DNA from 2 places in the Cupriavidus sp. TMH.W2 genome. Region 1 is predicted to be linked to the other one. Evidence: predicted binding sites of a transcription regulator. Region 1 holds the regulator's gene; the other holds the start of a gene.

Region 1 (4,880 bases):
TAGCGCGTGAGCGAGTGCGCGGCTTCCTCGGCCTGGACCTGGGCGGGCTCGAGCGCGGCCAGCACATCGCGCAGCGCGGGATCGACATCGGCCAGTTGCTGCAGCTTGTGGACGATGGTATTCAGCGCCGACAGCACCGAGCCGTCGGCTTCGGACAGCGCCTCGAGCGCGGCACGGCTGCCGTCGATCAGGCCGGCCGCGTGCGACAGCCGGTTGTACTCGGACTGGATCTCTTCCCACTCGCCCGGCTGCGGGTTGAGCTTGTCCAGTTCGCCGACCTGCCATTCGAGACGCTCGCGCTCGAGCTGCATTTCGCGCGACTGGTGTTCCACCGCCTCGCGCTGGCGCACGCAGGCGCGCCACGCGCGCCAGGCCTCGGCCACGGCGCCGGCCTGTTGCGTCAGGCCGGCGTGGGCGTCGAACAGGAGCCGCTGCGCATCGGGACGCAGCAGCAGCTGGTGCGCGTGCTGGCCGTGGATGTCGACCAGCTGGTCGCCGACTTCGCGCAGTTGTGCCAGCGTGGCGGCGGCGCCGTTGATAAAGGCCTTGCTGCGGCCGCCGGCATCGACCGTCCGGCGCAGCAGCACGGTCGGCACGCCGCCGTCTTCGTCGCTGTTCAGTTCACGCTCGGCCAGCCAGGCGTCCAGCGCGGGGTGGGTCGAGAAGGTGGCGCTGACACTGGCGCGCGGCGCGCCTTCGCGCACCACGCCGGCGTCGGCGCGCTCGCCCAGCACCAGTGCCAGGGCATCGATCAGGATCGACTTGCCGGCGCCGGTCTCGCCGGTGAAGACGGTAAAGCCGGAGGCGAAGTCCAGGTCGAGCGTATCGACGATGACGAAATCACGGATGGACAGGCTGCGCAGCATCGTGGCGTGGAAGGTAGTCGGTCCGATGGGTTCGGGCTGAGGCTTGAGGGGCGGCTCAGAGGCGGTTGTCTTCGGACGGAAACTCGTGCCAGTGCAACTTCTTGCGCAGCGTGGCGTAGTAGTTGTAGCCGACCGGGTGCAGCAAGTTGATGGTCTTGCCCGAGCGCCGCACTACGATGCGGTCGCCCGGCAGCAGCGAGGTCAGCGACTGCATGTCGAAGTTGACGCTGGCATCGCGCGCGCTGGCCACTTCGATGGTGACCTCGGCATCGTGCGGCAGCACGATCGGCCGGTTCGACAGCGCGTGCGGGGCGATCGGCACCAGCACCACGCCCGACAGCGTCGGATGCAGGATCGGGCCGCCGGCGGACAGGGCATAGGCGGTCGAGCCGGTGGCGGTCGACACGATCAGGCCGTCGGACCTCTGGTTGTACATGAAGTTGCCGTCCACCGACACCGCCAGCTCGACCATGCCGGAGATGCCCGAGCGGTTCACCACCACGTCGTTCAGGGCCAGCGCTGAAAAAATGTCCATGTCGTCGCGCACCACGCGCGATTCCAGCAGCAGGCGGGTCTCGGCCTCGTAGCGGCCGTCGAGCATGTCGGGCAGCACCGTATGCGCGTCGTCGAGCGCAATATCGGTCATGAAGCCCAGCCGCCCGTGGTTGACGCCGATCAATGGCACGTTGTGGCCGGCGAGCTGACGGGCGATGCCCAGCAGCGTGCCGTCGCCGCCCAGCACCACGGCCACGTCGGCCTGCCGGCCGATTTCCTCGGCGGACAGGGCAGGGTAGCCGGTCAGCCCGGTGGCCAGCGCGGTCTCGCGCTCGAACACGACATCCTGGCCGTTGCGCAGGATATAGGAGGCGATCTCCTCCAGCGGCCCTTCGATGCCGGCAGTGGAGTACCGGCCCACCAGGGCGACGGTCTTGAATGGAGTGCGCACGGCGCTGGCTTTAGGGGGGGCGGACATGCGGGGATTAGACCATACCGCCGTGACGGTTGTCAGCAGGGGCCGGCAGGTCACCCGGGCCGGGCGCCAGAAGGTCCAAAACTTGCGTAAAATCGGGGCATCATGGATGAACGTTCCAAAACGCTGCTCAAGACCCTGATCGAGCGCTACATCGCCGAAGGCCAGCCGGTCGGCTCCCGCACCCTGTCGAAGTACTCGGGGCTGGACCTGTCGCCGGCGACGATCCGCAATGTGATGTCCGATCTGGAGGAAATGGGTTTCATTTCCAGTCCGCACACCTCCGCCGGCCGGATCCCGACGCCGCGCGGCTACCGGCTGTTCGTCGATTCGATGCTGACGGCCAAGCCGCTCGAGCGCAACGCCGACCTGGCCGAGCTGACCGGCCAGATCCAGGACCAGCTGGGCGGCCAGCAACTGGGGCCGCAGCGCATGATCACGGCGGCCGCGCGCACGCTGTCCAACCTGTCGCACTTTGCCGGGGTGGTGATGACACCGCGCCGCGCGCAGGCATTCCGGCAGATCGAATTCATGCGGCTGTCGGACAAGCGCATCCTGCTGATCATCGTCAGCCCCGAGGGCGACGTGCAAAACCGCATCATCCAGACCGAACTGCCGTACACGCCGGCTCAGCTGATCGAGGCGGCCAACTTCTTCAACTCGCACTATGCCGGCATGAGCTTCGACACAGTGCGCGGCCACCTGCGGGTCGAGCTGCAGGACTTGCGCCGCGACATGTCGCAACTGATGCAGGCCGCGGTCGAGGCCGGCAGCACCGTCGCGGACGAGGACGACGACCACGTCTATATCAGCGGCGAGCGCAAGCTGCTGGAAGTTGACGACCTGGCCTCCAGCATGGACAAGCTGCGGCGCCTCTTCGACGTGTTCGAGCACAAGACCAGCCTGCTGCAGCTGCTGGACGTGTCCAGCCATGCGCAGGGCGTGCAGATCTTTATCGGCGGCGAGAGCCGGCTGGTGCCGATCGAAGACATGGCGGTCATCACCGCCCCGTACGAGGTTGACGGGCAGATCGTCGGCACGCTTGGCGTGATCGGCCCCACGCGCATGGCCTATGAGCGCGTGATTCCTATCGTCGACATCACCGCGCGGCTGCTGTCCAGCGCCCTGAGCCAGAACTAGTGGAAAGACTGGCTGGTCTGACAAGCGGCTCCATTCCTGGCGAGCGCGGCAATCGCCGTTGCGCCGCACCGGTGCCATCCGGGCACCGTGCCAATACGGAAGCGACATGACGTTTTCTCCCGAACCGGCCTACCAGCACGGCCAGGCGCCGCGCACGGCGATCCTGCTGGTCAACCTGGGCACCCCGGACGCCCCCACACCCAAGGCGGTGGGGCGCTACCTGAAGGAATTCCTGTCCGACCCGCGCGTGGTCGAGATCCCGCGCGCGGCCTGGCTGCCGCTGCTGTACGGGGTGATCCTGCCGCTGCGCTCGCGCGCCTCGGCGCTGAAATACGAATCGATCTGGCTGCGCGAGGCCCATATGACGGGTTCGCCGCTGCTGGTCTACAGCGAGCGCCAGGCCCATGCGCTGCAGCGCCTGATGCACCAGCACGGCCACGAAGTGACGGTGGCGTGCGCGATGCGCTACGGCAACCCTTCGATCGCCTCGGTGCTGGAGGCGCTGCGCCACCAGGGCTGCGAGCAGGTGCTGGTGCTGCCGATGTATCCGCAGTACTCGGGCACCACCACGGCCACGGCCTTCGACGAGGTGTTCCGCGTGCTGGGCCAGTGGCGCAACCAGCCCGAACTGCGGCTGGTCAAGCATTTCCATGACCACCCGGCCTATATCTCGGCGCTGCACCAGCAGGTCGGCGCCTACTGGACGCAGCACGGCATGCCGGACTTTGCCCGCGGCGACAAGCTGATCCTGTCGTTCCACGGCGTGCCGCGGCGCACGCTGGAGCTGGGCGACCCCTACCACTGCGAGTGCCTGAAGACCGGCCGCCTGCTGGGCGAGGCGCTTGGGCTGCAGCCCGGGCAATATCAAGTGACGTTCCAGTCTCGTTTCGGCAAGGCGGAATGGCTGCAGCCCTATACCGCGCCAACGCTGGCTGAGTTGGGCAAGGTCGGCGCGGGGCGGGTGGACGTGTTCTGCCCGGGCTTCCCGGCTGATTGCATCGAGACGCTGGAAGAGATCGCCATGGAAGGGCAGACTGAATTCAAGGTCGCGGGCGGCAAGGACTTCCACTTCATTCCGTGCATGAACGATGCCGCGCCGTGGGTCGCGGCGATGGCGGAGATCGCGCTGCAGCACCTGCAGGGCTGGCCGCTGGCCACGCCGCATCCGCATGAACTGGAAGCGCGGCGCACGCGCGCGCAGACCCGGGGGGCGGCGGCATGAACGTGGATTTCGAGCCGGGTGCGCGCCAGCGCATCGACAAATGGCTTTGGTGCGCGCGCTTCTTCAAGACGCGCTCGCTGGCCGCCGAAGCGGTGGAGCGCAGCAAGGTGAGCGTCAACGGCCAGCCGTGCAAGAACTCGCGCGAGGTGAAGCCCGGCGACAAGGTCGTGCTGGAAGCGCACCAGCAGCGCTGGGAACTGGTGGTCAAGGGCATTGCCCCGGCGCGCGGCCCGGCGCCGGTGGCGCAGACGCTGTATGAGGAAAGTGCCGAAAGCCAGTCCCGCCGGCTGGCCGATGCCGAGCGCCGGCGCCTGGAGCCCGAGCCATCGGCCCAGATCCAGGGGCGCCCGACCAAGCGCGACCGGCGCCGGATCGATCACCTGAAGGGCTGAAACGACAACGCGGCGGCCCGGATGACTCCGGCGCCGCCGCGCAGCGGTATTGGATGCCAGCGACCTATTCCTGCTGGATGACGAAGGGGACGATGTAGTGCTTGAACACCGCCTTGCCGCTGCCATACTCCGTATCGCGCGGGGTGAATGCGCCGGAAAGGCAGATAAAGACGGTCATGACCGCCAATGCGGCCACGAGGCAGAGCGTCACGACTGGCAGCTTGTGCATGGCCAACCTTTCGGAAGAGGCACAGAAATGAACCATCTCCAAGGCTCCCGGTATTTTTGTC
Region 2 (4,880 bases), 370 kb from region 1:
CACTGGCGCAACTGGCCGGGCTGAGCCTGCCGCGTGCCGCACACATGTTCCAGGAAATGCTGCAGGCCGAAGTGGTGGCACTGTCCATCCGCGAGCGCCAGGTCTGCTACGTGCTCAAGGCCCGGCGCGCGGTGCGCGAAGCGCTGGGCTATATCGACAGCAGCGGCCTGGCCGACTGATCCTTGCGGGGTGGCCGGCTGAGCCCGGCCACCATCGTGCAACGGCTGATGCTATTGCTTCGGTGCAGCCATCTCCTGCTTGGCCGTTGCGTCCGCCGCCTTGTTTTCAACCGTGCGTTCCTGCCTGGCAGCGCCGACGTCTTGCTTGTACTCACCCTTGGCTGCCTTCTTCTTGGCCTTGTATTCGGCGGCGGCCTTCTGGCGCGCCTCGCGTCGTTCGACCAGCGGGTCCTTCGGCGGCTGGATCTGGGTCATGCCGGGCGGCACGCCCTGACCGCCGCCGGCCGGGCTGGCCGCAGTGGCAGGCATTGCCGGTGTTGCTGGCATGCCCATGCCCTGGGCAGCAGGCGTTGCCGGCGTGGCCGGGGTAGCGGGGGTTGCGGTGGTCTGCGCAATGGCCGCGGCACAGCTGAGGCCTGCCAGGCCTGCCGCAATCACGCTGGCGATTCGGGTATGGCGAGCGGGCTGTTTCGGATCCATGGAACACCTCCAGGGTTATTGTCGGAAGCGCCGGCGCATGAGGCGCGGCGCAACTTATGCCGCACAACCTGCCGAGGCAGGTGCGTCGACAAGCCCAGTCTAGGCAGCAAGGTCAGGTTGCGCTGTCAGGCATACGCCGATGAAGCGGCGGCTTTGCTCCTACAAGCCCGCCTGGTCGCAGGTCAGGGATAACCTGCTGATTTATAAGAAACTTTGCCGAGCGCACTGCACAAAGTCGGCAATGTCTGCGTTCAAAACCAAGTGGGTAGATTTCAACGCTGAGTGATTCTCGGCAACGCCCTCGGGAAAACCCGCATCTTCCCCCTGTCTTGAAATGCCCCTACCCCGTCCCTATAATTAGCACTCGTCAGGGGTGAGTGCTAACAGCCTCCTGCGACACCTGAACATTTCTGACGGCCGTCGCCTCGGTAGCCGGCCGATTTGTGATTAAAAACTCACTTTTGTATCTAGGAGTCCGTATGAATCTGCGTCCTTTGCACGACCGCGTGATCGTGAAGCGTCTGGACAACGAAACCAAGACCGCGTCCGGTATCGTGATTCCCGACAATGCTGCCGAAAAGCCCGACCAAGGCGAAGTGCTCGCCGTCGGTCCCGGCAAGAAGGATGACAAGGGCAACAACATTGTCCTCGACGTCAAGGTGGGTGACCGCGTGCTGTTCGGCAAGTACGCCGGCCAGGCCGTGAAGGTGGAAGGCCAGGAACTGCTGGTCATGCGCGAAGAAGACATCATGGCCGTGGTGAACAAGTAATCCGTTACTTGCAGAACCCCACCCGTACAGAATTCAGGAGAATCAGAACATGGCAGCAAAAGACGTAGTGTTCGGCGACGCCGCCCGTGCCAAGATGGTCGAAGGCGTGAACATCCTCGCCAACGCAGTGAAGGTGACCCTGGGCCCGAAGGGCCGCAATGTGGTGCTGGAGCGCAGCTTCGGCGGCCCGACCGTGACCAAGGACGGTGTGTCCGTGGCCAAGGAAATCGAGCTGAAGGACAAGCTGCAGAACATGGGCGCCCAGATGGTCAAGGAAGTGGCTTCCAAGACCAGCGACAACGCCGGTGACGGTACCACCACCGCTACCGTGCTGGCCCAGTCGATCGTGCGCGAAGGCATGAAGTACGTGGCCGCCGGCATGAACCCGATGGACCTGAAGCGCGGCATCGACAAGGCTGTCGGCGCTGCCGTGGAAGAGCTGAAGAAGGTCAGCAAGCCCACCACCACCAGCAAGGAAATCGCCCAGGTTGGCGCGATCTCGGCCAACAGCGACGCCTCGATCGGTGAGCGCATCGCCGAAGCCATGGACAAGGTCGGCAAGGAAGGCGTGATCACGGTTGAAGACGGCAAGTCGCTGGCCGACGAGCTGGAAGTCGTGGAAGGCATGCAGTTCGACCGCGGCTACCTGTCGCCGTACTTCATCAACAACCCGGAAAAGCAGGTTGTCCAGCTGGACAGCCCGTTCGTGCTGCTGTTCGACAAGAAGGTTTCGAACATCCGCGACCTGCTGCCGGTGCTGGAGCAAGTGGCCAAGGCTGGCCGCCCGCTGCTGATCATCGCTGAAGACGTCGAGGGCGAAGCCCTGGCGACCCTGGTGGTCAACAACATCCGTGGCATCCTGAAGACTGCCGCCGTCAAGGCCCCGGGCTTCGGCGACCGCCGCAAGGCCATGCTGGAAGACATCGCCATCCTGACCGGCGGCACCGTCATCGCTGAAGAAATCGGCCTGACGCTGGAAAAGGCCACCCTGAACGACCTGGGCCAGGCCAAGCGCATCGAGATCGGCAAGGAAAACACCATCATCATCGATGGCGCCGGCGACGCAGGTGCGATCGAAGGCCGCGTGAAGCAAATCCGCGCCCAGATCGAAGAAGCGACCTCGGACTACGACCGTGAAAAGCTGCAAGAGCGCGTGGCCAAGCTGGCCGGCGGTGTTGCCGTGATCAAGGTTGGCGCTGCCACCGAAGTCGAAATGAAGGAAAAGAAGGCCCGCGTGGAAGACGCCCTGCACGCCACCCGCGCTGCGGTGGAAGAAGGCATCGTCCCCGGCGGCGGTGTGGCCCTGCTGCGTGCCCGTGCTGCGATCTCGGCACTGACCGGCGACAACGCCGACCAGAACGCCGGTATCAAGATCGTGCTGCGCGCCATGGAAGAGCCGCTGCGCCAGATCGTGCTGAACGCCGGTGAAGAAGCTTCGGTGGTCGTTGCCAAGGTTATCGAAGGCAAGGGCAACTACGGCTACAACGCGGCTTCGGGCGAGTACGGCGACCTGGTCGAAATGGGCGTGCTGGACCCGACCAAGGTCACCCGCACCGCACTGCAGAACGCCGCTTCGGTGGCTTCGCTGATGCTGACCACGGACTGCGCAGTTGCCGAATCGCCGAAGGAAGAGTCGGCTCCGGCAATGCCGGGCGGCATGGGCGGCATGGGCGGCATGGAAGGCATGATGTAATTCATCGCCTACCGACTGCCCTCACGGGCAGGCTGTCAAAGAAAAACCCCCGCGGGTGCGAGCCCGCGGGGGTTTTTTTCGTTCCGGACAGCGCGACGCTCACCCTTTGCCATGCACGAGCCCAGAAAATTCTCACCCTGATCTAAGGCTTGCCTTATTTGTGGCGCGAAAGGCGCTGGCTACATTTTCAGTCGCCGCCTATAGAAAACGCCGGCAATTCCCGGATCAACCCACCTCATTGCATGGCTGCCATGGAAAACAGAATCACTACATCGCTGCGACGCTGGCTGGTTCATGCCACAGCGTGCAACAGGCGCGTGCCTGCGCTGCTTGCCGGCGTGGCACTCATGTGCCTGGCATGCGCCCAGGCGCATGCCGCCTGCTCGGGAACCACAGTGACCTCGCCCTTCATGCCGTCCACGGTCAGCATCAGCAAGACCACCGGCATCGGCCAGGTGATCTCCAGCGCCACCATCACGTTGACGGTGACGTGCGACGATACCGGACTGCGGCAACCATCCGTCACTGGCTGGGCCCTGAACTACACGCCGCAGACGCCATTGGTGGCGACTTCGATCTCGCAGCAGACCTTTGCCACCGCCATGCCGGGGCTGGGCTATCGCATGTATCTGCCCGATGGCAGCCTGATTGCACCGACCAGCTATGGCACCAACGGGGGCGACAACTTTGGTGCGAACTGCATGGGGCCCGCCACGGGCGGCGTCGCCTGCACGATGCCCTTGGGCACCTCGACTCGATCGTTCCGCTTCCGGCTGGACCTTGTGCGCACCAGCACGGCGCTGACCAGCGGCACGTTCAGCGACAGCCTGGTGCGCTTCGGCTACCAGGACACCTGGACAGGGGGCTCGGGACCGGGGCCGGGCACGGTCCAGTTCGGCGAGGAAATTACTTCGCCGGTGACCTTCCTCTTCATCGCGCCAAGCTGCAACCTCAGCGCCGGCACGGCAAACCAGGTCATTACCTTGCCCAGGATCAGCGCTTCATCCCTGCCCACGGTCGGCTCAAGCGCGGGCGCGACGAGGTTCGGGCTCAATCTCGAGAATTGCGTCACGCAGTCGATCGTCACTATCAACATCAGCGGCGATGCCACTGCCGTGGGCAGCGTCCTGCAGAACAACGGCTCGGCGCAGGGTGTTGGCGTGCAGCTGCTGAATGGCGGCCCTGCGGGCACCCCGTTGCCGCTCAATACCGATGTCGGCATGGGCAATGTCGGCGCGGCGACGACCATGTCCATTCCGCTAGGGGTGAGGTACTACCGGCTTGGCACGCTCGTGCCCGGCACGGTCGACAGCGTGGCAACGGTCAACTTCAACTACAACTGAGGGGGCGCGTGGAGAAGGCGGGGGCTGGCTCTGGCGCGTCAGACGTCGACTCCTCTGTCGGCCCCGCACTGACGGAACGCCGCCTGACCGCCGCGCGCGTGAGGCCCAGCTTGTGGGCCAGGTATGAGTCAATTCTGTAACGCCTTGGCCGCTCCAGGACACCGCTTGCCACTTGCTTGTCAGGCTGAGCAGGTCCGGCCAGCAGGTTTTTGAGTCCGGCAAGTGATCTTGATAGCACCATTGCGCCGAAGTATGTCGAATTGCGTTGCCCGTGAGCTGGAACGGGGCATCGCTGATCGCGCCATCACTATCCCGGCGCACTGCCTGACGTGCTCCCTCCAGGCTGTCTCCCTACATACTGATTCCGCCAAAGGGCCGATACCAATTGCCGTCGGCATGACCAAGAATGCTTGTA

The links. Region 1 encodes HrcA, which represses chaperone genes, less so after heat shock. Its sites were predicted from a motif close to TTAGCACTCNNNNNNNNNGAGTGCTAA; they were not measured.
Region 2: the regulator HrcA is predicted to act here: its motif matches at 1,017-1,043, upstream of groES (co-chaperone GroES).

The regions. Positions count from the first base shown of each region.
Region 1 covers NZ_CP193792.1:1,114,549-1,119,428, forward strand. Annotated here, with positions in the region: gene recN (DNA repair protein RecN) at 1-866, opposite strand, end outside; gene ACREYQ_RS05200 (NAD kinase) at 922-1,839, opposite strand; gene hrcA (heat-inducible transcriptional repressor HrcA) at 1,942-2,976, shown strand; gene hemH (ferrochelatase) at 3,083-4,198, shown strand; gene ACREYQ_RS05215 (RNA-binding S4 domain-containing protein) at 4,195-4,590, shown strand; gene ACREYQ_RS05220 (hypothetical protein) at 4,655-4,819, opposite strand.
Region 2 covers NZ_CP193792.1:739,815-744,694, forward strand. Annotated here, with positions in the region: gene ACREYQ_RS03465 (ArsR family transcriptional regulator) at 1-179, shown strand, start outside; gene ACREYQ_RS03470 (hypothetical protein) at 231-659, opposite strand; gene groES (co-chaperone GroES) at 1,139-1,429, shown strand; gene groL (chaperonin GroEL) at 1,479-3,122, shown strand; gene ACREYQ_RS03485 (fimbrial protein) at 3,440-4,465, shown strand.